Regions from separate parts of the Shouchella sp. JSM 1781072 genome, predicted to be linked through region 1. Evidence: a T-box and tRNA genes for the amino acid it is inferred to sense, from the RefSeq annotation. Region 1 holds a T-box; the other holds one or more tRNA genes.
What was found. A T-box is a leader RNA that pairs with one kind of tRNA and senses whether it is charged. The one in region 1 lies ahead of tyrS (tyrosine--tRNA ligase), so its partner is inferred to be a tRNA-Tyr.

Region 1 (10,497 bases):
AAAGCATTTGGATACGGGTGTGATGTGACGCAATTGGTTCAAATTGAGTCTCTTCTTACGAACGTTATCGATCAACACGGGAACGTGGATATTTTAGTTAATAATAGTGGCGCCACTTGGGGAGAATCGGTAGAAAAGATGCCGCTGGATGCATGGAATAAAGTAATGAATGTAAATGTAACGGGCACGTTTTTAATGAGTCAGCAGGTAGGAAAAGAAATGATTCGCAATGGTGGAGGCAAGATTATTAATGTTAGTTCAATCGCTGGCATGCGTGCAGAACCTCCAGAAGTGTTAAATGCGATTGGCTATAGTACAAGTAAAGCGGCAATCCTCCATTTCACAAAAGATTTAGCAAGAAAATGGGCAGCGCACAATATTCACGTAAATGCGATTGCACCGGGATTTTTTCCATCTAAAATGACAAGAGGGGTTTTGGAGGAAAAGGAAGCGTTGATTACAGCTAACAATCCGATGAAACGATTAGGCGATGATGAAACATTAATCGGGGTTATGTTATTTCTGGCGTCAGCAGCAAGTGATTATATTACAGGCCAGGTGATTGCGGTTGACGGAGGCAGTTCACTGTAGCATAAAAGGAGGACGATCAGTGGGAAACGAGGAGGAAGCGTCGATTCAATCGACTTTAACTAGAAGTAAGTTCTTTACATCGTTAGGATTTGAATTGGGAGATGATTCAGTAGAGCGACAGCTCCTGTTAACCGTTAGAGAAGACCATTTAAATTTGAATGGCACGATCCATGGTGGGGTCATTGCCACGATGCATGACAATATTGCGGGTATGATCGTTCGCTTTGAAACTAATTTGAATTGCGTAACGGTTGATCTCTCCATTCATTACGTAAAGCCGGCTTTTCAAGGGGAAGACTTATGTGCAACAGGTACCATCATTAATGAAGGCCGGAAAATCGTGATGGTCGATTCTTTTATTCGCACGATGGACGGAGCGTTGATCTCACGCTCAACGGCAACATTGAAAGTATTGTACCCATCCAGTTAAAAACAGAAGGAAAACCAGCCCTTTTGGCTGGTTTATGTTTAGCGTTGTTTATTCTGCTCTCTTCTAATGTGGTAAAGGGCTTTTTCCACAGTGAGACGATTTTTTTCCGTAATTTCTGCTCTGCGTGGAATAGTTGGAAATGCTGGATCAGACCAAGTAGATGGCAGAATTTCAGTTGCTTGGCTTTGCCATTGATCAAGCCAAGATTTAGGGATGTCGCCTTCAGCAAGATGGAGTTGTTCCGTCATCGCAAGCCAAATATAGGACCATGCTCGAGGCACAACACGCCACTTGTCATAGCCACCTCCTCCAATTGCTACCCAACGCCCCTCACAATATTCATGGGCGATTTCATGCACCATTCTTGGGATTTCTCTAAAGGCATCAATCGAAAGGTGAAGATGAGAGAGTGGATCGTAATAATGAGCATCGGCTCCATTTTGCGTCAGAATAAGATCCGGCCGAAAAAATTCGACAGCCTCTCGTAATGACTCTTTATAGGCATGTAAAAACGATTCATCTTCAGTAAATGCGTCTAGCGGAATGTTAATCGAATAGCCAAACCCTTTACCAGAGCCTTTTTCCGTTACATGTCCGGTTCCAGGAAATAAATAACGGCCTGTTTCATGAATGCTTAACGTGCAGACGTCTGGATCCTCGTAAAATGCCCACTGCACACCATCGCCATGATGAGCGTCTGTGTCAATGTAAAGCACACGTGCGTTGTAGGTTTGGCGCATGTATTCGATGGCGATAGAGGAATCGTTATACACGCAAAATCCGGAAGCTCGTCCTCGAAAGCCATGATGTAACCCGCCTCCTAAATGAAAGGCATGTTGGTACCCATCTCGCAAGACCGCATCACAAGCAGCCAGTGTGCCGCCGACTAAATAGGAAGAGGCTTCATGCATGTTCGGAAAGACAGGTGTATCTTCCGTTCCTAAACCGAACGTCTCTGCTTTTCCGTTTTGAAGCGTGCCTGCTCCGCCTTCTTTAACCGCTTCAATAAATGTTGGATCATGAATGAGCGCTAGCTCGTCATCTGTTGCTCGTTTTGGACTTATGGTGGTCGTATTGTCTAGTGCACCCATTTGTTCTAGTAATGAATGCGTAAGCTGCAATCGTAGAGGGTGGAATGGGTGCGTTTCACTAAACTTGTACGGATACGCATCGGCTCCATAAATAAATGCCGCTCGATCTGTTGTCATCGTGCCTCACCTCCCATAGAGGGAAGAGAAGGTCCGTATACATCATACCCGTTGTCTGCTAACTTGCTTATGACATTACGAGGGTCAATCGTCTGTACACGAAACGAAAGCATATGGTAGTTTTCTTTTTGACTAGGGTAAGCAACAGCACTAATGATATTTACCTTCATAGATTTAAAAATCGCGGCAACATCAGCTAGCATTCCAGGATGATTTTGAACGCAAACTTCAACAACGGACGTAGGTCGATCTGCCCCGAGTAATGACGTTAAGCTATAAAGAATATCCGATTCAGAAATAATCCCTGTTAAGCGCTCATCTTTTGTAATCGGCAAACAGCCAATGCGATGTTGGTAAAACAATTTGGCTGTTTCTTGAACATCATCGTCTTCGTGAGCGGTTAAAACAGGAGTGGCCATAATTGTTGTAATCGGTTTCAAAAATAGTGTCTCATCAAAGTCAGGAGACAAAATGGAAGGGCGACAGTCTCGAATATCTCGATCCGATAACATGCCTACCACTTGCATCTCATGAGTGACGATTGGTATATGGCGAATCTGTTGCTTAGCCATTAAATCAATGGCATCTTGAATGGTATCTGTTTCAGACAGTGTATGGACACGTTGTCGCATAATTAAGTGTAATTTCATAAGTGTAACCTGCCTAAGCAGCGAAACCTCCTTTCGTACTAATTAGTACATAAAGCGATTAACAAAACGCAGTTGATCAAATTGTTCCATAGAAGCTTGATCGATATTAGCGCCAATCCGTGCCATTAAGCAGTTAGCTGGGTGAGAACTAATTTCTGGATCATCAGTAGCAAACCAGATTAAGCCTCCTGCATTCATCATTTTCTCCATTACTTTGCGGTATTCCCAAACATCAAGGCCGCTTCCTTTTAAATCCCAATGCCAGTAGTATTCTGTTGTAATAATAATATAGTTTTCCATCGCTGGATCTTTTACGGACAAGCGCAATAAATGCTTTCCTAATCCTTTTGCGCGATACTCTGGTGCGATTTCAATTGCGCCTAATTCTATTAAATTTTCCATTTTCCCTTCTGACCAACGTTCAAGAGGATCAGGGTAAACAAACGTCACATAGCCTACAATTTGATTCTCATCTCGTATAACGTTAATGCGACCTTCTGGAAGTGCTGCGATTTCCATTAATGCTTTTTTTTGTGCTTGAGCTGGTCGAAACGAAACCAATTTCTCATGATAGTCTAAAGCATCAAGGGCTTCTGGTTCTAATGGGCCTTCTAAATAGAGGGTTTTTGAATCAAAAGAAAAGGCTTCTCTTATAAATTTCTTTGGATGGTCCATAGCTTCACCTCAAGTCAACAATCTACACGTACAGTATACTACAGAAAGGTAGCACGTCCCAGTAAAAAGCGAATGATTAGTAATTTAAGCGAACTTTAGAAAGTTAATAAGATTATTCAATTGAAATCGAGACGTTTCTTGTATATAATGAACTAAATTAGAGAAGGAGAGGTGTGAAGCTATTATGAAAGCGCTTCCTGTTATTGATGGACAATACAACCTAAAAAATTATGAAGATGCAAAAGAACAATTTGATTGGGATCAAGTGAAAGAACATTTCTCTTGGAATGATACAGGAAAATTAAATTTAGCATACGAGGCCATTGACCGCCACGCTGAAAACGGAAAAGCGGATCAAATTGCGCTTTACTATAGTGACGCACGTCGAGATGAAAGCTATACCTTTAAAGAGTTAAAAGCGTATTCCAACAAAGCCGCCAATGTGTTAAAAGAAGCGGGTGTAAAAAAAGGAGACCGTGTCTTTATTTTTATGCCTCGATCTCCAGAACTATATTTTGCTTTACTTGGAGCTGTCAAACTAGGGGCAATTGTCGGACCTTTATTTGAAGCCTTTATGGAAGGGGCAGTAAAAGATCGCCTTGAAGATAGTGGCGCAAAAGTACTTGTGACAACGCCGACTTTACTTGAGCGTGTACCGTTTAATGATTTACCAGAACTAGAAGCAGTACTTGTTGACGATAAAAACTACGAAGACAATGGTGCATTTCTTCAATTCAATAAGCGGTTAGAAGCAGCATCGGATGAGTTAGAAATTGAGTGGGTTGATAAAGAGGACGGGTTAATCTTACACTATACGTCTGGTTCAACTGGAAAGCCAAAAGGTGTGTTGCACGTCCATGAAGCGATGGTCCAACATTACCATACTGCAAAAATTGTCTTGGACTTAAAAGAAGACGATATTTATTGGTGCACAGCGGATCCAGGCTGGGTAACAGGTACGTCATATGGAATTTTTGGACCGTGGTTAGCGGGGATTACAAACGTTGTCAGAGGCGGGCGTTTCTCTCCGAATGATTGGTATGAAACGATTCAGCGCTACAATGTAACGGTTTGGTACAGTGCGCCTACCGCATTCAGAATGTTAATGAGTGCAGGGGACGAACTGGTGAAAAAATATGACTTATCGTCATTACGCCATGTATTAAGCGTAGGTGAACCTCTTAACCCTGAAGTCGTTCGTTGGGGAAAAAATGTCTTTGATCAGCGTATTCACGATACGTGGTGGATGACGGAAACAGGGGCGCAAATGATTTGTAATTATCCAGCAATGGAAATTCGTCCAGGATCAATGGGCAAACCGATTCCAGGCGTATACGCTGCGATCATTGATGATAAAGGAAATGAATTGCCTCCAAATCGAATGGGCAATTTAGCGATTAAAGCTGGATGGCCATCTATGATGCGGACCATTTGGAATAATGAGCAAAAGTTTAAAAGCTATTTTGAAATTGCTGGCTGGTATGTATCAGGTGATTCTGCGTACATGGATGAAGATGGCTATTTCTGGTTCCAAGGAAGAATTGATGATGTTATCATGACTGCCGGGGAGCGTGTTGGTCCATTTGAAGTTGAAAGTAAACTTGTGGAACATCCAGCTGTTGCGGAAGCAGGAGTTATTGGGAAACCAGATCCTGTCCGTGGCGAAATTATTAAAGCGTTTATCGCCCTTCGAGATGGGTATGAAGTGACGGATGAGTTAAAAGAAGAGATTCGTCAATTTGTAAAAACCGGCTTAGCTGCACATGCGGCACCGAGAGAAATGGAGTTTCGTTCCTCCTTACCTAAAACTCGTAGTGGGAAAATTATGCGTCGCGTGCTCAAAGCATGGGAGCTTGACTTACCAACAGGTGATTTATCGACAATGGAAGATTAATGCATAGCAAAAGCTCCAAGTGCCTTAGCACTTGGAGCTTTTTATCGATCGATTACTCGTCTTCGTTATCGGTTTCGCTCTCATCCGAAGACGTTTCGTCCGTTTCATCATCTGTTGAAGGATCACTACTGTCTTCCGTATCGTCAGCTGCATCTTCATCTGAACTAGAGTCATCATCTGAGCTAGATTCGTCACTACTGTCTGAAGCGTCATCGTCACCCTCATCATCGGAAGATTGACGTTGTCTTAATTCTTCAAGCTGTCTTTGCATCGTGCTCTTTAGTTCAGATTGGAACGGTGCAAGTCCGTCAATACGAGAAAGCATGTCGTTGTTATACAGGTCGGTTGTGACTAACCCTTCTTCATCACAAACCGCATTAGAAGATCCACCTGTTAAGCCACACACACGTCGCTCGGTTAGTCCTCCTGGACGTTGGAATCGGGTTCCTTCTGCTGTCATTAAGTTCGGTTGAACATTATAAGCAGCATTGGCAAGATTTGCCCAGATGTTTTGCGTGCGTTCACCAGTAGACATTCCGTTGTGTCTATTTAGAAGTGGAGCTTCTGTGCTACCTGAATAGCCATTCCATACGCCTAACGATACGTATGGGTTCGTGGCAATAAACCAAGAGTCAATGTCTTTATTTGACGTCCCGGTCTTGCCTGCCCAATCAGCGCTAAAGTTTAACAAGCCTGGGACGCGGCTCGCCGTTCCACCACTTGTATTAACAACATCGCGCATCATATCAACTAACAGGTAGTTTGTTTGCGGGCTCACGAAGTCAAATTCTTCTTTTTCGTGTTCATATACGACTTCTCCGTCGTACGTTTCGATTTTCTCGATCATATAGGCGTCAGGACGTATGCCGTCGTTTGCAAATGCAGTATAAGCAGACACCATTTGTTCGACGGTTGCCCCACCACCGCCAATAGCGGCTGATTCATATGGCGGCATACCTGGTACACCTGCAGCTTCAATTAGATGATTTTTCATTTCGTCAGGTACATGCCACCAAGCACGAACGGCTGGGACATTTCGAGAGCGTATTAAAGATTCACGTACAGTTAAATTTCCAGCGTGCTGTAAATCAAAATTCCCTATTGGCTGCCCATTTGATCGATACGTATCCGGTGTATCGGGAATGACTAGCCCAGGTTGTGTGACACCAGCTTCCAAAGCGCCGGCAAACGGTAGAATCGGTTTGATCGTTGATCCTGGCGAGCGTAAACGAGTTGTATGATTTAACTGGTTGTCTAAATCTTCTTCTCGACCACCGACAAAGCTCAAAATCGCTCCTGTACGATTATCAATTAGAACCGCACCAACTTCTTCCCGGTCTCCGCTACTATTGTTAGGGCCAAAATAGTAATCCGATTCGCCAGCAGCTTCGTTCATTACCTCATACAGGTCTTCCTCAATCGTAGTTGAAATTTTGTAGCCACCGTTTTCGATGCGATTGCGGACATCGGTGCGCATTTCTTCTTCTTCTAAATTTTGCGCGCTCGCGCTTAGTTGATCCCATCCTTCAAACGCCTCTTTTTCCACAGAAAGAAGGGCTTCAGTAGCGCGGTCAAGAATTTCAGAAGTTAGTCTTGGGTTACGCGCCATTGGATCAGGCGCATATTCAATAAAGTCCGCTGCTAAATCATAGTCAAGTGCTTCATCGCGCTGTTCTTGATCAATGTAGCCACTTTCGTACATGCGGTTCAATACGGTGCGAAAACGATTAAATCCAGGTTGTAAGCCGTCTTCATCTTTTACTTCTGCATCACCTGTAAATGGCGTGTACCCAAACGGGCTTTGCGGCATTCCAGCTAAATAAGCAGATTGTGCAAGGTTTAAGTCTGAAGCTGGTACGCCAAAGATACCCATTGATGCGGCCTGCACACCTTCTACATTCCGACCAGAAGCATTTCGACCAAATGGTACAACGTTTAAATAGGCCTCTAAAATTTCGTCTTTTGTCATGAAGTGTTCTAAGCGCATAGCTAACATGATTTCCGTTGCTTTTCGGTCAAACGAGACTTCATTGGAGAGAACCTGTTGCTTAATTAGCTGCTGAGTCAGTGTGCTTCCTCCCGTTTGGACAGAAGCATTGGAGAGTTCTTGCATCGTTGCTCGAAGAAGTGCTTTAGGGACGATGCCTTCATGTTCATAAAAATGTTCATCTTCTGTTGCGATAATGGCCGTTTTTACATCATCCGCAATATCATCTAAGGTAATAATATCCCGTTCGACATCACTGCGAATTTTCCCTAAATACACGTCGTTCGCTAAGTAAATTTCACTTGTTTCTGTTAACGAGCCAACGTGCGTGCGCAAATCTTCTTCTGTATACTCTTCCTCGTCATGAACAAGAGAGGCGAAATACCCTGCAGCAGTCCCTCCTGCAAGGACAATCAGTAAAAAGCCTATGATAAGTGCTACGAGCAATAAATTCCAAATAACTTGGTAGGTAATGCCTACCTTGCGAAAAAATTGAATGTCTGAGAGCTTTTGATTCATTTGCTCAAAAGACTGCCTTACATTTAATAGAAAAGATTTCATGTTTTCCCCCCTATAATGGTGAGTATACCATAAATAGGATAGCGGGCATACACGTTCTGTTGACTTTGAAAACGAGGTGTGATAAAACTATGCTTATATCTAAATACACAAGCGTTGAAAAGCCGAAGTATGCTTATAAATGGTAGCAATAGAGAGCTAGCGGGTGGTGAAAGCTAGCACGATCGATAAGCAGAATTACAGCTGGGAGCTTTCTTTGTGTTTGACACAAGGACGGGAAGACCGTTATTTATTGAGTGGGAGGTTTATAAACCTTCAACGAGGGTGGTACCGCGACGAATGTTCGTCCCTTTTAGGGAGGAGCTTTTTTTGTGTTTAAAAATAGAGGAGGAAGAGAGATGACGGAAGAAAAACAGCTTACGGCTGAGCAAGCTAGATTAGTGGATGAACAGGTTGAGACCCTTATGCGTGGAGTGGTTGAAATTGTTCCTGAAGAAGCGTTTCGTAAAAAGATTGAAAAAAGTGTTCGCACAGGCAAGGCATTAAAGATAAAACTAGGGATGGACCCGTCTGCACCGGACGTGCATATTGGGCATACGGTTGTCTTACAAAAATTACGTCAGTTTCAAGATTACGGGCATCATATCCAATTGTTAATTGGGGATTTCACTGGGAAAATTGGCGATCCAACTGGTAAATCAGAAACGCGTAAAGTATTAACTGATGAACAAGTAAAACAGAATGCGCAAACGTATGTAGAACAATACGGCAAGGTGCTAGATATGGAGAAAACAGAAATTCTTTACAACTCTCAATGGTTAACCGAGCTTAAGTTTGAAGATGTGCTAAATTTAGCTGGTCAAATGACGGTTGCGCGAATGTTAGAGCGTGAAGATTTTAATAAACGCTATAAGTCAGGTCAGCCTATTTCGGTTCATGAATTTTTCTACCCGCTTATGCAAGGATACGATTCTGTTGCAATGGAAACAGACATCGAAGTAGGAGGAACGGATCAAACGTTTAACCTTCTGATGGGAAGACAGCTGCAAGATGCGTACGGTAAAGAAAAGCAGGTCATGATGACGTTGCCGTTAATTGAAGGACTCGATGGGGTCCGCAAAATGTCGAAGTCGCTGAACAACTACATCGGAATTGATGAAGCGCCAAATGAAATTTTCGGCAAATCGATGTCGATTCCAGATGAGCTAATGGTGAAATACTTTAAGTTAGCCACAGATGTACCAATGGAAGAAGTAAACAACATTGAAGCGGGTTTAAAAGATGGCTCGGTTCACCCACGTGATGCAAAAATGCGTCTTGGTCGAAAACTTGTTGAAATGTACCACGGGGAAGAAGCAGCTAAAGAAGCGCAAAGCTATTTTGAAACGGTCTTCCAAAAGCGAAATCTTCCTACTGATTTACCAGTTGTGGAATGGACTGGCGAACAAACCGTATCATTGATTGATATGCTTGTTGAATTAAAGCTCCAAAATTCAAAAGGTGAAGCGCGCCGCATGATTCAAGGTGGCGGTGTGAAAATCAACGAGGAAAAGCAGGAAGATCTTCAAGCGATGATTACGGTAGAAGATGGCATGATTGTTCAAGTAGGAAAACGAAAATTTGCTAAACTAAGCGTTTCTTAATAGAAGTAAAAAGTGCTGCCCCTCTGGCAGTGCTTTTTTTATACACGAATAAAAAAACGTCCACCTTACTAGGCGGACGCTTCTTACAAACGTATTAACGAGAATACCACTCAACGATAAGCGCTTCTGTGATTTCAGCAGGAAGCTCAGAACGCTCTGGGAAACGTGTGTACGTTCCTTCAAGCTTTTCTTCATCAAATGATACGTATGCTGGTGTGAAGTCATTTACTTCTAGAGATTCTTTTACCGCAGAAAGGGTACGAGAACGCTCACGAAGAGAAATTGCTTGACCAGGCTTTACACGGTAAGATGGGATATCTACACGAGAACCATCTACTGTTACGTGACCGTGGTTAACAAGTTGACGTGCCGCACGACGTGTACGAGCAAGACCTAAACGGTAAACAAGGTTGTCTAAACGAGACTCAAGAAGAACCATGAAGTTCTCACCGTGGATCCCTGACATTTTGCCAGCATCGTTGAAGATACGAACGAATTGACGCTCATTTACGCCATACATATGACGAAGCTTTTGCTTCTCTTGAAGCTGAAGCGCGTATTCGGATAATTTTTTACGTTGGTTTGGACCGTGTTGACCTGGAGCGTAAGGACGCTTAGCAAGTTCTTTACCAGTGCCGCTTAGTGAAACACCAAGGCGACGAGATAGTTTCCAAGATGGACCTGTATAACGAGACATAAGTAGTCTCCTCCTTGTTATTTTGATTTGCAAAATAACAACCTGTCTGACAATCTCTGAATGCAGGTTATTCCATTTTCATGTACCTTCGCTTCGACAGCTAGAAGTTACACAGTACACCTCATACCTTGCAGCCGCGAGGAATGGAATAAAACAAACAACAGTTTGTCTCGGCTGTCTTTCACACCGAATAATCATAACCG
Region 2 (10,497 bases), on a different contig from region 1:
ACACGATTAGCGTCAACCAAAATAAGTCGGTAATTTGACTGAAAAAGAGTAGGGTTGCTGCGGCTCCTAATAAGCCATAAATTGATGTTTTTCCTCTATTTTTAATTTGAACAAATCCTATGATCGCTGAACCGATGACCATACCAATACCTAAACTCACTTCTAGATAACTAAGGTTAATAGGTGTTCCTCCATAAAGGTCAACGACGAGGGGGATGGATACAATAATTGCCCCCATAATCAGGAAATTAAATGAGATTAAGACGACGATCCCTGTAATAAGGTAACGCGACTTAAATACATGTACTAAACCTTCTTTTAAATCGAGAAGCGGCGTATGCTTTACTTTTGCTTCGACGGGTGTTTCTTTAATAAATGGAGGAAATACAAGTACGGTTGAGATGGCTACTAATAGCGTCGCGACGAGGTAACTGGTCGCTACCGTTCCGAACTCCATGAAAACGCCGGCGAGTAATGGACCTAAAATAAATGCAAATTGGTCTGTGCCCTGAAACCATGCATTCGCTTTTTGCATCTGCTCCTGATCGACAATCTTAGGAATCATCGACGTTTTTACAGGTCCGAAAAATGCATCAATCATCCCAAAGAATAACGTGAGACCAAGCATGAGCAAAAATGTCATATCATCGATCGCAACAAAATAATAAATGATTGCTAAGATGATTACTTGTGCTAAGTTCGCACTAAACATAATTGTCGTTTTCTTAAAGGTGTCGGCTAGTACGCCCCCAAAGACCATCATAATTAACCGAGGGACGGTTGCTGCAATTAATATCATTCCTAATTGACTCGCTGAACCAAGGTCTGTCACCACATACCAAGTGGTCGTTGTAATAAACATGCTATAGCTTGCGATGGTCGTTAATCCTGCAAATAATAACAAGACGAACGTGCGATTTTTTAATAACGGTGTTGTGTTCGTTTGTTCCATATCTGTATTCTCCCTATCGTGGTTTTTACGATCCTAAAATAACGAGAGAACATACAGAAATCATCCATTGTTCGTTTATCTACTATAAAAAAGACCATGCTTGAACACAGCACGGTCTTAACGTTCTCGTTTGAACAGTAAGGCGATGCACTCTGATGTTCTCTACTAATAAATACAAAGGCCTTAAAATTTTGCATAGGAAATAAACTTCGCCTAATGCTGAAATTTTGAAAGGGTCCTTTTCAATTAACGTTTATTAGTTTTGAACACTCAGTAACATGCACACACCTCGTTTCGTGAAATTCTTATGTAAATTTATCATAGGTGTCGTCGTTTTGCAATTTTATTAGATGAAGGCGGCTCTAGCATTCTCGCTCCATTTTTTAATCTAAGGATCTTATCATTTATAAGTCTAATGTGAAGTGTATCAATCGTGTGAATGACAATGTGCACTAGATTACGAACCTCTTGTTTTTGTTACAAAGTAATGAATACATGTTTACAAAATTGAATAAAGTGTGAATAAATCTATTAACGAGTAAAAGAAGCTATGAAGGATCTAAAGTTCCTGTTTCTCCCTTTTACATAGTGTTAAGGTGTTTATAGAAACATGATTCCACAGAAAAGAAGGTATTCTTTCACTAGCGGTGTTCTTGGTACAGCGGGCGGAACAGGCACCGGTGGTCTTGCAGGCGCAGGTGAACCATACGAACCGTCGTGAGCAGTCTTAGCGATTGAGCATTTGGTTGAAGAGTCTTTTTAATAAAATGAAATATTTATCTATTATAGATGCACTACCTTACATTTGGGTGGTGCGTTTTTCATGTCTTGCAGGTGTCAACATTGTCATATCATCATCCTGTTTGTCACCTGAATCGCACGATCTAAGGTTTGTCGAGCGCTACACTGAACGTAACCTATGTTTGTTAATTGAAGGAAGGTGACAATCGATGATGAAGAAAATCTTGATTTCGTGTTTTGTTGTCATTCTTGCTATCGCAAGTCTATATGTCTTATCGCGTGAGACGTTCGATCGCTTGAATCCATTGCTTTCTGAAGAGTATGTATATGTTGAAATCGTTGGAGAACCTTCTGATGATGGAAGGTATACGTATGAACTGGATGGAGTGAACGAGGGTGACGAGACAAAACGCGTCGTATTTAGTGTGAGTACGAGGCTTGAAACGGGTACATTTGTAAGAGTATTAGCAAAAGGAAGATATACAAAAGAATATCAATTTATTAAGGAAGAAGACATGCCGTAAATAATCCTTGATAAAAATGTCTTCCTTATAAGTGGCATTCCAACATATAAATAGGGTAAAATTGGAAGATGTAATTTTCGGTTAATTCAGAGTGAAAGGAAGGGTGAGGCCCATTAAACATAAATGGGGGATGATCGTTATTGGCATCATGCTCATTGTTACGCCTGTAGCAATGTATGTGTTCAACTTGTTTCCTGGTGTTTATACCTATGAAGAAAGGGACGCAGATCTTTTGGTTACGAAAGGGGTGTTAAATCAAGAGTCGGTTTCATTAAGTAAAAATGAATATAGTGAACAGGAGCTTACGTTTGTAATGAATTCAGTTGATGCCTTACAAATGAGAGGGTTCCTATTTAGTTCTTTAATTGCGATAAACATTGGTTTTGTCATTTTAAACTGGAACAAGTCCAAGCTGCGATTTGTTTTGATAGGAGTGGTCTTGTTGTTACTTCTTATTTTCTCTTTCTTCTATATTGATCAGTTGCAATCAATAAATAATTTTTTGATGGAGTGATGATTTGCAGAAGGTGTTTATGTGGTCCGTAGTTGGAATTGCAATGAGTTTAGTCATGACAGGGTGTGGTGGTACTGATGAATTGGCGGAATCGCCGTCTGAAATAAGTGTGACGTTACGTGATTCGGATGGTGCGATCGAGCAAGAGGCAGGCGTTGTCTGTTGGCAGGATTGTACGGATAATCATGTTGGTTTTCACATTGATCACATTGAAGATGCTGTATGGAATGATTCAGAGGTAAATCAAATCGCTGCGGAAGAAGTGACGATACATGTGGAAGAGGGAAATTCTCCAGACCAATTACTTTTTTTCGCTAATGTCCGGGGAGAGCGAGGTACAACAGGTTACAATCAACATCTGACTTCAAACGTAGTAAAAATTGGGGAAGGATCGTCGGACTATATGATCGGAGCGCAGTGGTATAATCCTAACGATGAACTAGTTGGGGATGTTTATACTGTTTTTAAAACAGAATGACTGGAAGCCTTCTCGTTGTGATGAGAGGCTTTTTTCTGTAAAGCGTGCAACAAAATGACTATGCTAATCGTCTTAATTTTACTTTTTAGTGGTAATTCATTGACAATGGTAACGTGTACAAGCATCATAGACTTTGTAGGTTTTTAACGGAAATTGTCATATAAAGGGAAAGGTGTTTCTATTCTAACTATATTGAGGAGATAAAGTAAGATGGAAGAGAATCAAAATGTGAAAAAGCGGCGAGGGCTGTTTCAAAAGTTCTTAGATTTTGTTGAGAAGAGCGGAAATCGTCTTCCACATCCAATTACGTTATTTGCGATTTTGGCGCTTGTCGTCATGATTGCTTCTGCAATTGCGTCGAGCTTTAATGTGAGTGTCCAAGATCCTGTTGATGGGGAGACTGTTGAAGTTTTCAACCTGATGTCCGGTGAGGGAATTACATACATATTTACGAGTATGGTTGATAATTTCATTAATTTCGCCCCATTAGGCGTTGTGCTTGCGACGATGATTGGTATTGGAGTTTGTGAGCGAAGTGGTTTAATTAGTGCGGCATTGAGAGGCTTTGTCTTATCGATTCCAAGTCGTTTGGTTACAATGGGCCTTGTTTTTGCTGCGATTATGTCTAGCGTGGCATCCGATGCAGGTTATGTGGTCCTTCCACCGCTCGGTGCTGTGATTTATGCGGCGATGGGACGCCATCCGATTGCTGGACTTGCAACGGCATTTGCTGGGGTATCTGGTGGTTTTAGTGCAAACTTATTACTCTCTGCAACAGATCCAATGCTCGGGGAATTAACGATGGCCGCTGCGGCTACAATAGACCCTGCATATGCGGAACAAATGAACATTGCGATGAACTGGTGGTTCATCATTGCTTCTACGTTCCTATTAACAATTGTGGGGACTTGGGTTTCTGAGAAAATTGTTGAGCCTCGTTTAGGTGAATACAAAGGGGATTATCGTGGAAGCCTTGATCGTTTAAAGCCTGTTGAGAAAAAAGGATTATTATTTTCAGGTATTTCAATCTTAATTACGGCTGGCTTAATGAGTTTATTAATTGTTCCTGAGTGGGGACCAATGCGTGGCGATGATCCATCTATGCCAATTGTAAACTCGCCATTCATGGATTCACTCGTTGTTGTGATGCTGATTCTTTTCTTAATTCCTGGTCTTGTTTACGGGATTACAACAAAAGAGATTCGTAGCGATAAAGATGTGGCAAAGCAAATGACAGACACGATGGCATCGATGGGGATGTTCATAGTGTTAGCCTTTACGGCTGGTCAATTTGTGTCGTTCTTCGGTCAATCAAACTTAGATCTTGTTCTAGGTATTAATGGCGGAGAATTGCTGACTTCACTTAATATTGATGGCATTCCAGTTATTATCGGGTTCATTTTAATTACAGCCACTTTAAATCTCTTTATTGGAAGTGCTTCTGCAAAGTGGGCGATGATGGCACCAGTGTTTGTTCCGATTATGATGCAGACAGGGTATTCTCCTGAGTTAGCACAAGCGGTTTACCGCGTGTCGGATTCGGCGACAAATATTATTACACCATTAATGACGTACTTTGCAATGATTATTGCATTTGCACAAAAATATGATAAAAAGATGGGAATAGGAACGTTAATTTCGACAATGGTACCGTTCTCGATTTTCTTCTTACTAGCATGGGTGATTATGCTCTTAGTCTGGATCTTCTTAGGCGTGGAGCTAGGGCCGAATGCACCGATTTATTACGATCCTTCTTAAGAAAATGGACACCTTCTCTTACGTTGAGGAGGTGTCTTTATTGGGTTACAAGGTAAACTGTAGAAGCTCTTCTACATCGGCAACGAGCAAGATGAGACCATCAACTTCTTCTATTGATATGCTGTGTTCATCCAAGCGATCTTGAATGCTTTTTATATTAATCGTAAACGTATTTGGCGAAGATCCGATTATTAGCTCGTTCATCGTCACGGTGACATTCATTTGGTCAGGGTCAAAATCCTCTCGTGCTTGTTTATAAAAGGGAGCTTGCGCCGTTAGCGTAAGTGTTTGTTTGTCTGTCTCGATGTCGACCTCTTTTAATGAAACCACGATCCAAATAGGAACTTCGACGCCGTCGTGGTAATCGTAATAGACGGTAAATGACATAAGCTAACCCTCCTCCTGTTTTCTCTATAGTTTACAATGATTTTCTTGTTTCGGCTAAAGAGCAAAGGGGAAAAGGGTGGCGAGGTGAAGAAATGGGTGAATTGGTAATCATCAAATATTGTGGGTTCTGTGATGCGCCACTTCGTAAAGATGGGCGATGTAAAAGTTGTGGACGAGACCGCGGAAAATAAAGAACGTACATAGTTAGGATCGAGCGACGTCAAAAGGCGAGCGCTCTTTTTCTTGCGAAATGGACATAAAAAAGCGCGTTGTAACAAAAGCTAAAAGATATCACGTAAAAGGAGCCTATTTAATGATGAAAAACCGAATCATGTTGATCCTCAGTTTGTTGATGGTTTGTTCGTTTTTAACGAATGAAGCACTAGCTCAAACGGTCCCGCTTCCGCAATTGCAAGGAGAGTTTCCGAATAATGTATTTGTGAATGGAGATCGTTCAAGTAACCAGATTGCGTTAACGTTTGATGATGGGCCGGATGCGCGCTTTACAGGACAAGTGTTGGATAAGCTTGAAACGTACAATGTTCCGGCAACTTTTTTTGTGTTAGGTATGCGAGTGAATGATGATCCTGAATTGCTTAGTCGGGTACAGGCAGGTGGACATGAGATTGCCAACCATACATATTCACATCCAAACTTAACGGATTTAAGTGTGGCAGAGCTTGAGCAAGAAGTGAATCAAACAAATGAAGCGATTGAAAGTGTAACCGGATCAACGACGAGCTTATTCCGCCCACCATATGGCTTTATTACGAGAGAACAAACAGAGCGTCTTGTTGCATTAGACTACTCTATTATCGGATGGGATGTAGACACGCTAGATTGGTCTGGTATTCCAGCTGCAGAAGTGGCGGAGACAGTTTTAACGAATACGCAATCAGGCAGTATTATTTTAATGCATGATGGTGGGGACGTAGATACGGAAAACCCAGAAATTTATTCTGCTGATGCACTGGATGAGATTATTCCAGCTTTACAAGAACAAGGGTATACGTTTGTCACGGTATCAGAGTTAATTGGAAGATAAGCATTTTTACATGGGTATCATTTATGTAGAGCGTGTCTATAGAAACACTAAAAACAACCGACTCGAAATTGAGTCGGTTGTTTAACAAACGTTTCAACGTCTGCATGTGGGGTGCACGAGTTAGTTTACGTAAGCCGCTCCAATGATAATTAAAAGAATAAATAAGACAACGATTAGCGCGAATCCGCCACCGTAACTGCCGCCACCGCCACAAGCACCGCCTACTGGTCCGTAGCCGTATCCTTCATAGCCGTAACCTCCGCCGTAGTAACCCATGTGTGTACACCACCTTTGCATTAGGAATAATATACCCTATGCGAAAATCCATTTTTGGCGACAAATCTGGGCAAATGAATTTAAAAGAAGTGAATAAAAGCAGAAAAATGCGTTTATACTAGGCAAGGAAATTCATTTAAAAAAATATAAAAAAACTATTGCGCAGACGAAATCGATTTGTTATTATATAACTTGTCAGTAAGCGGCCCGTTGGTCAAGCGGTTAAGACACCGCCCTTTCACGGCGGTAACACGGGTTCGAATCCCGTACGGGTCATTGTAATATTATTTGTTTACAATGTGCTTCTGTCGGGTAAATAATATTAGTCTGGTGGTAATAGCAAAGAGGTCACACCCGTTCCCATGCCGAACACGGTCGTTAAGCTCTTTTGCGCCGATGGTAGTTGGGGGCTTCCCCCTGTGAGAGTAGGACATTGCCAGGCTTACATAATTAGCAAAGGTAAGCAAGAAGTTCGAGGACAAGAAATGCTTGAAGAAGGGAGTGTACATCAGTACACGACTGACTGAAAGACATGAATTGGACAAAGAAATTCGTGGCTTATCTGAATTAAATAAGTAGCAAAGAGAAGCAAGAAGTTCGAGGACAAGAAATGCTTGAAGAAGGGAGTGTACATCAGTACACGACTGACTGAAAGACATGAATTGGACAAAGAAATTCGTGGCTTATCTGAAGCTAAAATGGAGGATTAGCTCAGCTGGGAGAGCACCTGCCTTACAAGCAGGGGGTCGGCGGTTCGATCCCGTCATCCTCCACCATACTTTCCAAATGTGGAGGGGTAGCGAAGTGGCTAAACGCGGCGGACTGTAAATCCGCTCCCTCCGGGTTCGGCGGTTCGAATCCGTCCCCCTCCACCATTTAATGATTGGGCTATAGCCAAGCGGTAAGGCAACGGATTTTGATTCCGTCATTCCCTGGTTCGATCCCAGGTAGCCCAGCCATCGAGCCATTAGCTCAGTTGGTAGAGCATCTGACTTTTAATCAGAGGGTCGAAGGTTCGAATCCTTCATGGCTCATACGAAAACGACTTGTATAAGTCGTTTTTTGTTAGGGGCCTTAGCTCAGCTGGGAGAGCGCCTGCTTTGCACGCAGGAGGTCAGCGGTTCGATCCCGCTAGGCTCCATATGAAGAGAAGAAAGCGACCAGCTGCGTGGTCGCTTTCTTTTTATGAAAAGATCAATTGATTTATGTTTGGGTATTGGAAAGGTTTTCGTATTGATTGAGCAGGCTATCTAGCTTTCGACTCAATCTCAACATATGCGGAGAATTTAAAGAATACACTGTCGCTGAGTCGTTTAGTTCCATTCGTACGTCTTCAATTGAACGTGATAATGGACAAACAAGATGCGCATTCGACATAGCCATACCTCCCTTTCTTTATTAAGAAACAATTCGGTGTAAAAAGAGAAAAATCCTTCCATAATTAAGAAAAAAGTTAATTTTTCTGTTATTATAAAAAACGAAACTTAATTCTAGTATCTTCCGTAAGTTACATATAGGTAGGGGATGTCATGGATTCGTTAACAAAGCGCTTAATTTCGGAAATTAAACAGGGTGATGACCAAGCATTTTCAGAGTTAGTTGATTTGTACAAAGATAAGGTTTATCAAGTTGCCTATCGGATGGTGGGCCATCCTCAAGAGGCGCAAGATGTGGCGCAAGAGGCATTTCTTAGAGTATATACAAATCTAGATAAATACGATGTGAATCGTAAATTTTCTACGTGGGTCTTTCGGATCGCTACAAATGTAGCAATTGATCGTTTGAGGAAGCGGAAGCCGGATGTTCATTTACAGGACAATGTAAAAGGAACGGAAGCGATCACGTATGAGTCACAGCTTGCCGCAACAGATGATTTACCAGAGGATCAAGTGGTTCAGTTAGAATTACAGGATTGGATTCAATCTGAAATTAATTATTTACCGCCTAAATATCGAACGGCTATTATTTTAAAGTACTTAGAAGACTTATCTTTAAAAGAAATTAGTGAAGTTATGGACTTGCCAGTTGCAACAGTGAAAACTCGAATTCATCGCGGTCGTGAAGCGTTACGCAAACGTATGCGACATGTTTAAATAAGGAGGAGTGGCACACATTATGAACTGTCATTCTTACAATGAACTGATACACATTTATTTAGATGGGGATGCAACGCACGAGCAAAAGGAACAGTTATATGCTCATTTAGAAACGTGTTCCCATTGTCAAACTCATGTAAACGAACTGAAGAAGTCGATTGCTTTTATTCAGAGTTCGTCTCATATAGAAGCGCCTGCTAATTTTACAACAGGTATTATGGCAAATTTGCCGAAAAAGAAAAAGAACGGACCAAAAGTCAAACGTTTTTTGAAGAAGCATCCAATTTTAGTTGCTGCTGCGGTATTTGTTCTGATGATGTCCACGGCAGTGTTTTCAACGTGGAATCAAAATGATGGCATTGTGGTTTCTGGGAATGGTCCATTTGTCATTAATAAGGAAACCGGTGTTGTGACTGTACCAGAGGGCGCGGTAATTGAAGGTGATTTGATGGTGCGGAATGGCGAATTAGAGCTTGAGGGGGAAGTTCGCGGGGATATTCTTTTATTAAATAGTTCTTTTAACAAGGATTCTCTCTATGCGTCGCCTAACCAAGTGACCGGCGAAATCGAAGAAGTTGATCAATTTTTATCATGGATTTGGTATAACACGAAAGGCTTTTTTACCGATGTGTTTGGATTCCTCAATGGGGATAGCTGATAATTTGACGGAAACGAAGCGCCTCAGCTGAAGTTAGGCTTAGGTTTAATATCGGGAAATGATCAGTGGTTTGATCGAATTTAAATAAGAACAAACGTAAAAGAACATGGGGTTTCTGTGTAAAACGGGAACTCCTTTAACTTTATAAGAAGATAATGGTATAATGATAACGTTTGACACTGATTTGTATAGCAATGGTAAGTTGTGTCAAAAGTATAAAGAAGAGTTTGTTTATGTGGAGGGGCGGATATGCTTTCTGCTAATCTTGATCAGTTTCCGTGGCTAGTATATATCGGGCAAATTGTCGATATTTTACTTGTTACATATGTGGTTTATAAATTAATTATGATTATACGCGGCACCCGGGCGGTTCAGCTGGTTAAAGGGATTGTTGCGATCTTTATTGTCTGGTTTATTAGTAATTTTCTTGGCTTGAGTACGTTAGAGTTTATCACGAGACAGACGGCTACGTTTGGCTTGTTAGCGATTATTATTATTTTCCAACCGGAATTAAGAAGAGGGCTTGAACAACTTGGTCGGAGTCGACTCTTTAATAGTCGTTCTGCGCAAAAAGACGATGCGTTAAAGCCGACGATCGATGCGTTAGTAAAAGCATCGGTGTATATGGGAAAACGAAGAATTGGTGCATTGATTTCAATTGAGCGTGAAACAGGTTTAAATGATTATGCGGAATCTGGGATCCCACTAAATGCGAATATTTCTTCAGAGTTACTAATAAATTTGTTTGTTCCAAACACTCCTTTGCATGACGGTGCGATTGTGTTGAAAAATGATAAGATTCTTGCGGCAGGTTGTTATTTACCGTTATCTGAAGATAGTTCGATTTCAAAAGAGCTTGGAACTCGGCACCGAGCGGCCCTTGGTGTCAGTGAGGTCACTGATGCGGTTACTATTATTGTGTCTGAAGAAACAGGGGCGATTTCAATTTCGAAAAGAGGAACGCTCTATCGAGATTTAACAAAGGAACAGCTGCAAGATTTGTTGGAACAAAACTTATTAAAGCCTTCAACAACTACCGAAACACGCTGGCAGTGGGGAGGTAAAAAA

Region 2: it has a tRNA-Tyr gene. The T-box ahead of tyrS (tyrosine--tRNA ligase) is inferred to sense a tRNA for this amino acid. The anticodon was not compared.

Annotation. Positions count from the first base shown of each region.
Region 1 is NZ_JBHFQE010000001.1:334,498-344,994, forward strand. Features, by position in the region: gene ACE1TH_RS01770 (SDR family oxidoreductase) at 1-591, shown strand, start outside; gene ACE1TH_RS01775 (PaaI family thioesterase) at 611-1,021, shown strand; gene ACE1TH_RS01780 (acetoin utilization protein AcuC) at 1,060-2,229, opposite strand; gene ACE1TH_RS01785 (acetoin utilization AcuB family protein) at 2,226-2,879, opposite strand; gene ACE1TH_RS01790 (GNAT family N-acetyltransferase) at 2,922-3,554, opposite strand; gene acsA (acetate--CoA ligase) at 3,739-5,448, shown strand; gene ACE1TH_RS01800 (transglycosylase domain-containing protein) at 5,501-7,996, opposite strand; T-box leader at 8,102-8,308, shown strand; gene tyrS (tyrosine--tRNA ligase) at 8,353-9,597, shown strand; gene rpsD (30S ribosomal protein S4) at 9,692-10,294, opposite strand.
Region 2 is NZ_JBHFQE010000002.1:777,626-788,122, reverse strand. Features, by position in the region: gene ACE1TH_RS13650 (MFS transporter) at 1-952, opposite strand, end outside; gene ACE1TH_RS13645 (YxeA family protein) at 1,903-2,217, shown strand; gene ACE1TH_RS13640 (hypothetical protein) at 2,321-2,731, shown strand; gene ACE1TH_RS13635 (hypothetical protein) at 2,736-3,209, shown strand; gene ACE1TH_RS13630 (AbgT family transporter) at 3,420-4,967, shown strand; gene ACE1TH_RS13625 (hypothetical protein) at 5,013-5,354, opposite strand; gene ACE1TH_RS13620 (polysaccharide deacetylase family protein) at 5,668-6,399, shown strand; gene ACE1TH_RS13615 (YjcZ family sporulation protein) at 6,520-6,675, opposite strand; tRNA gene ACE1TH_RS13610 (tRNA-Glu) at 6,880-6,951, shown strand; rRNA gene rrf (5S ribosomal RNA) at 7,002-7,117, shown strand; tRNA gene ACE1TH_RS13600 (tRNA-Val) at 7,376-7,451, shown strand; tRNA gene ACE1TH_RS13595 (tRNA-Tyr) at 7,466-7,550, shown strand; tRNA gene ACE1TH_RS13590 (tRNA-Gln) at 7,560-7,634, shown strand; tRNA gene ACE1TH_RS13585 (tRNA-Lys) at 7,637-7,709, shown strand; tRNA gene ACE1TH_RS13580 (tRNA-Ala) at 7,744-7,816, shown strand; gene ACE1TH_RS13575 (aspartyl-phosphate phosphatase Spo0E family protein) at 7,879-8,052, opposite strand; gene sigW (RNA polymerase sigma factor SigW) at 8,205-8,768, shown strand; gene ACE1TH_RS13565 (zf-HC2 domain-containing protein) at 8,779-9,429, shown strand; gene cdaA (diadenylate cyclase CdaA) at 9,679-10,497, shown strand, end outside.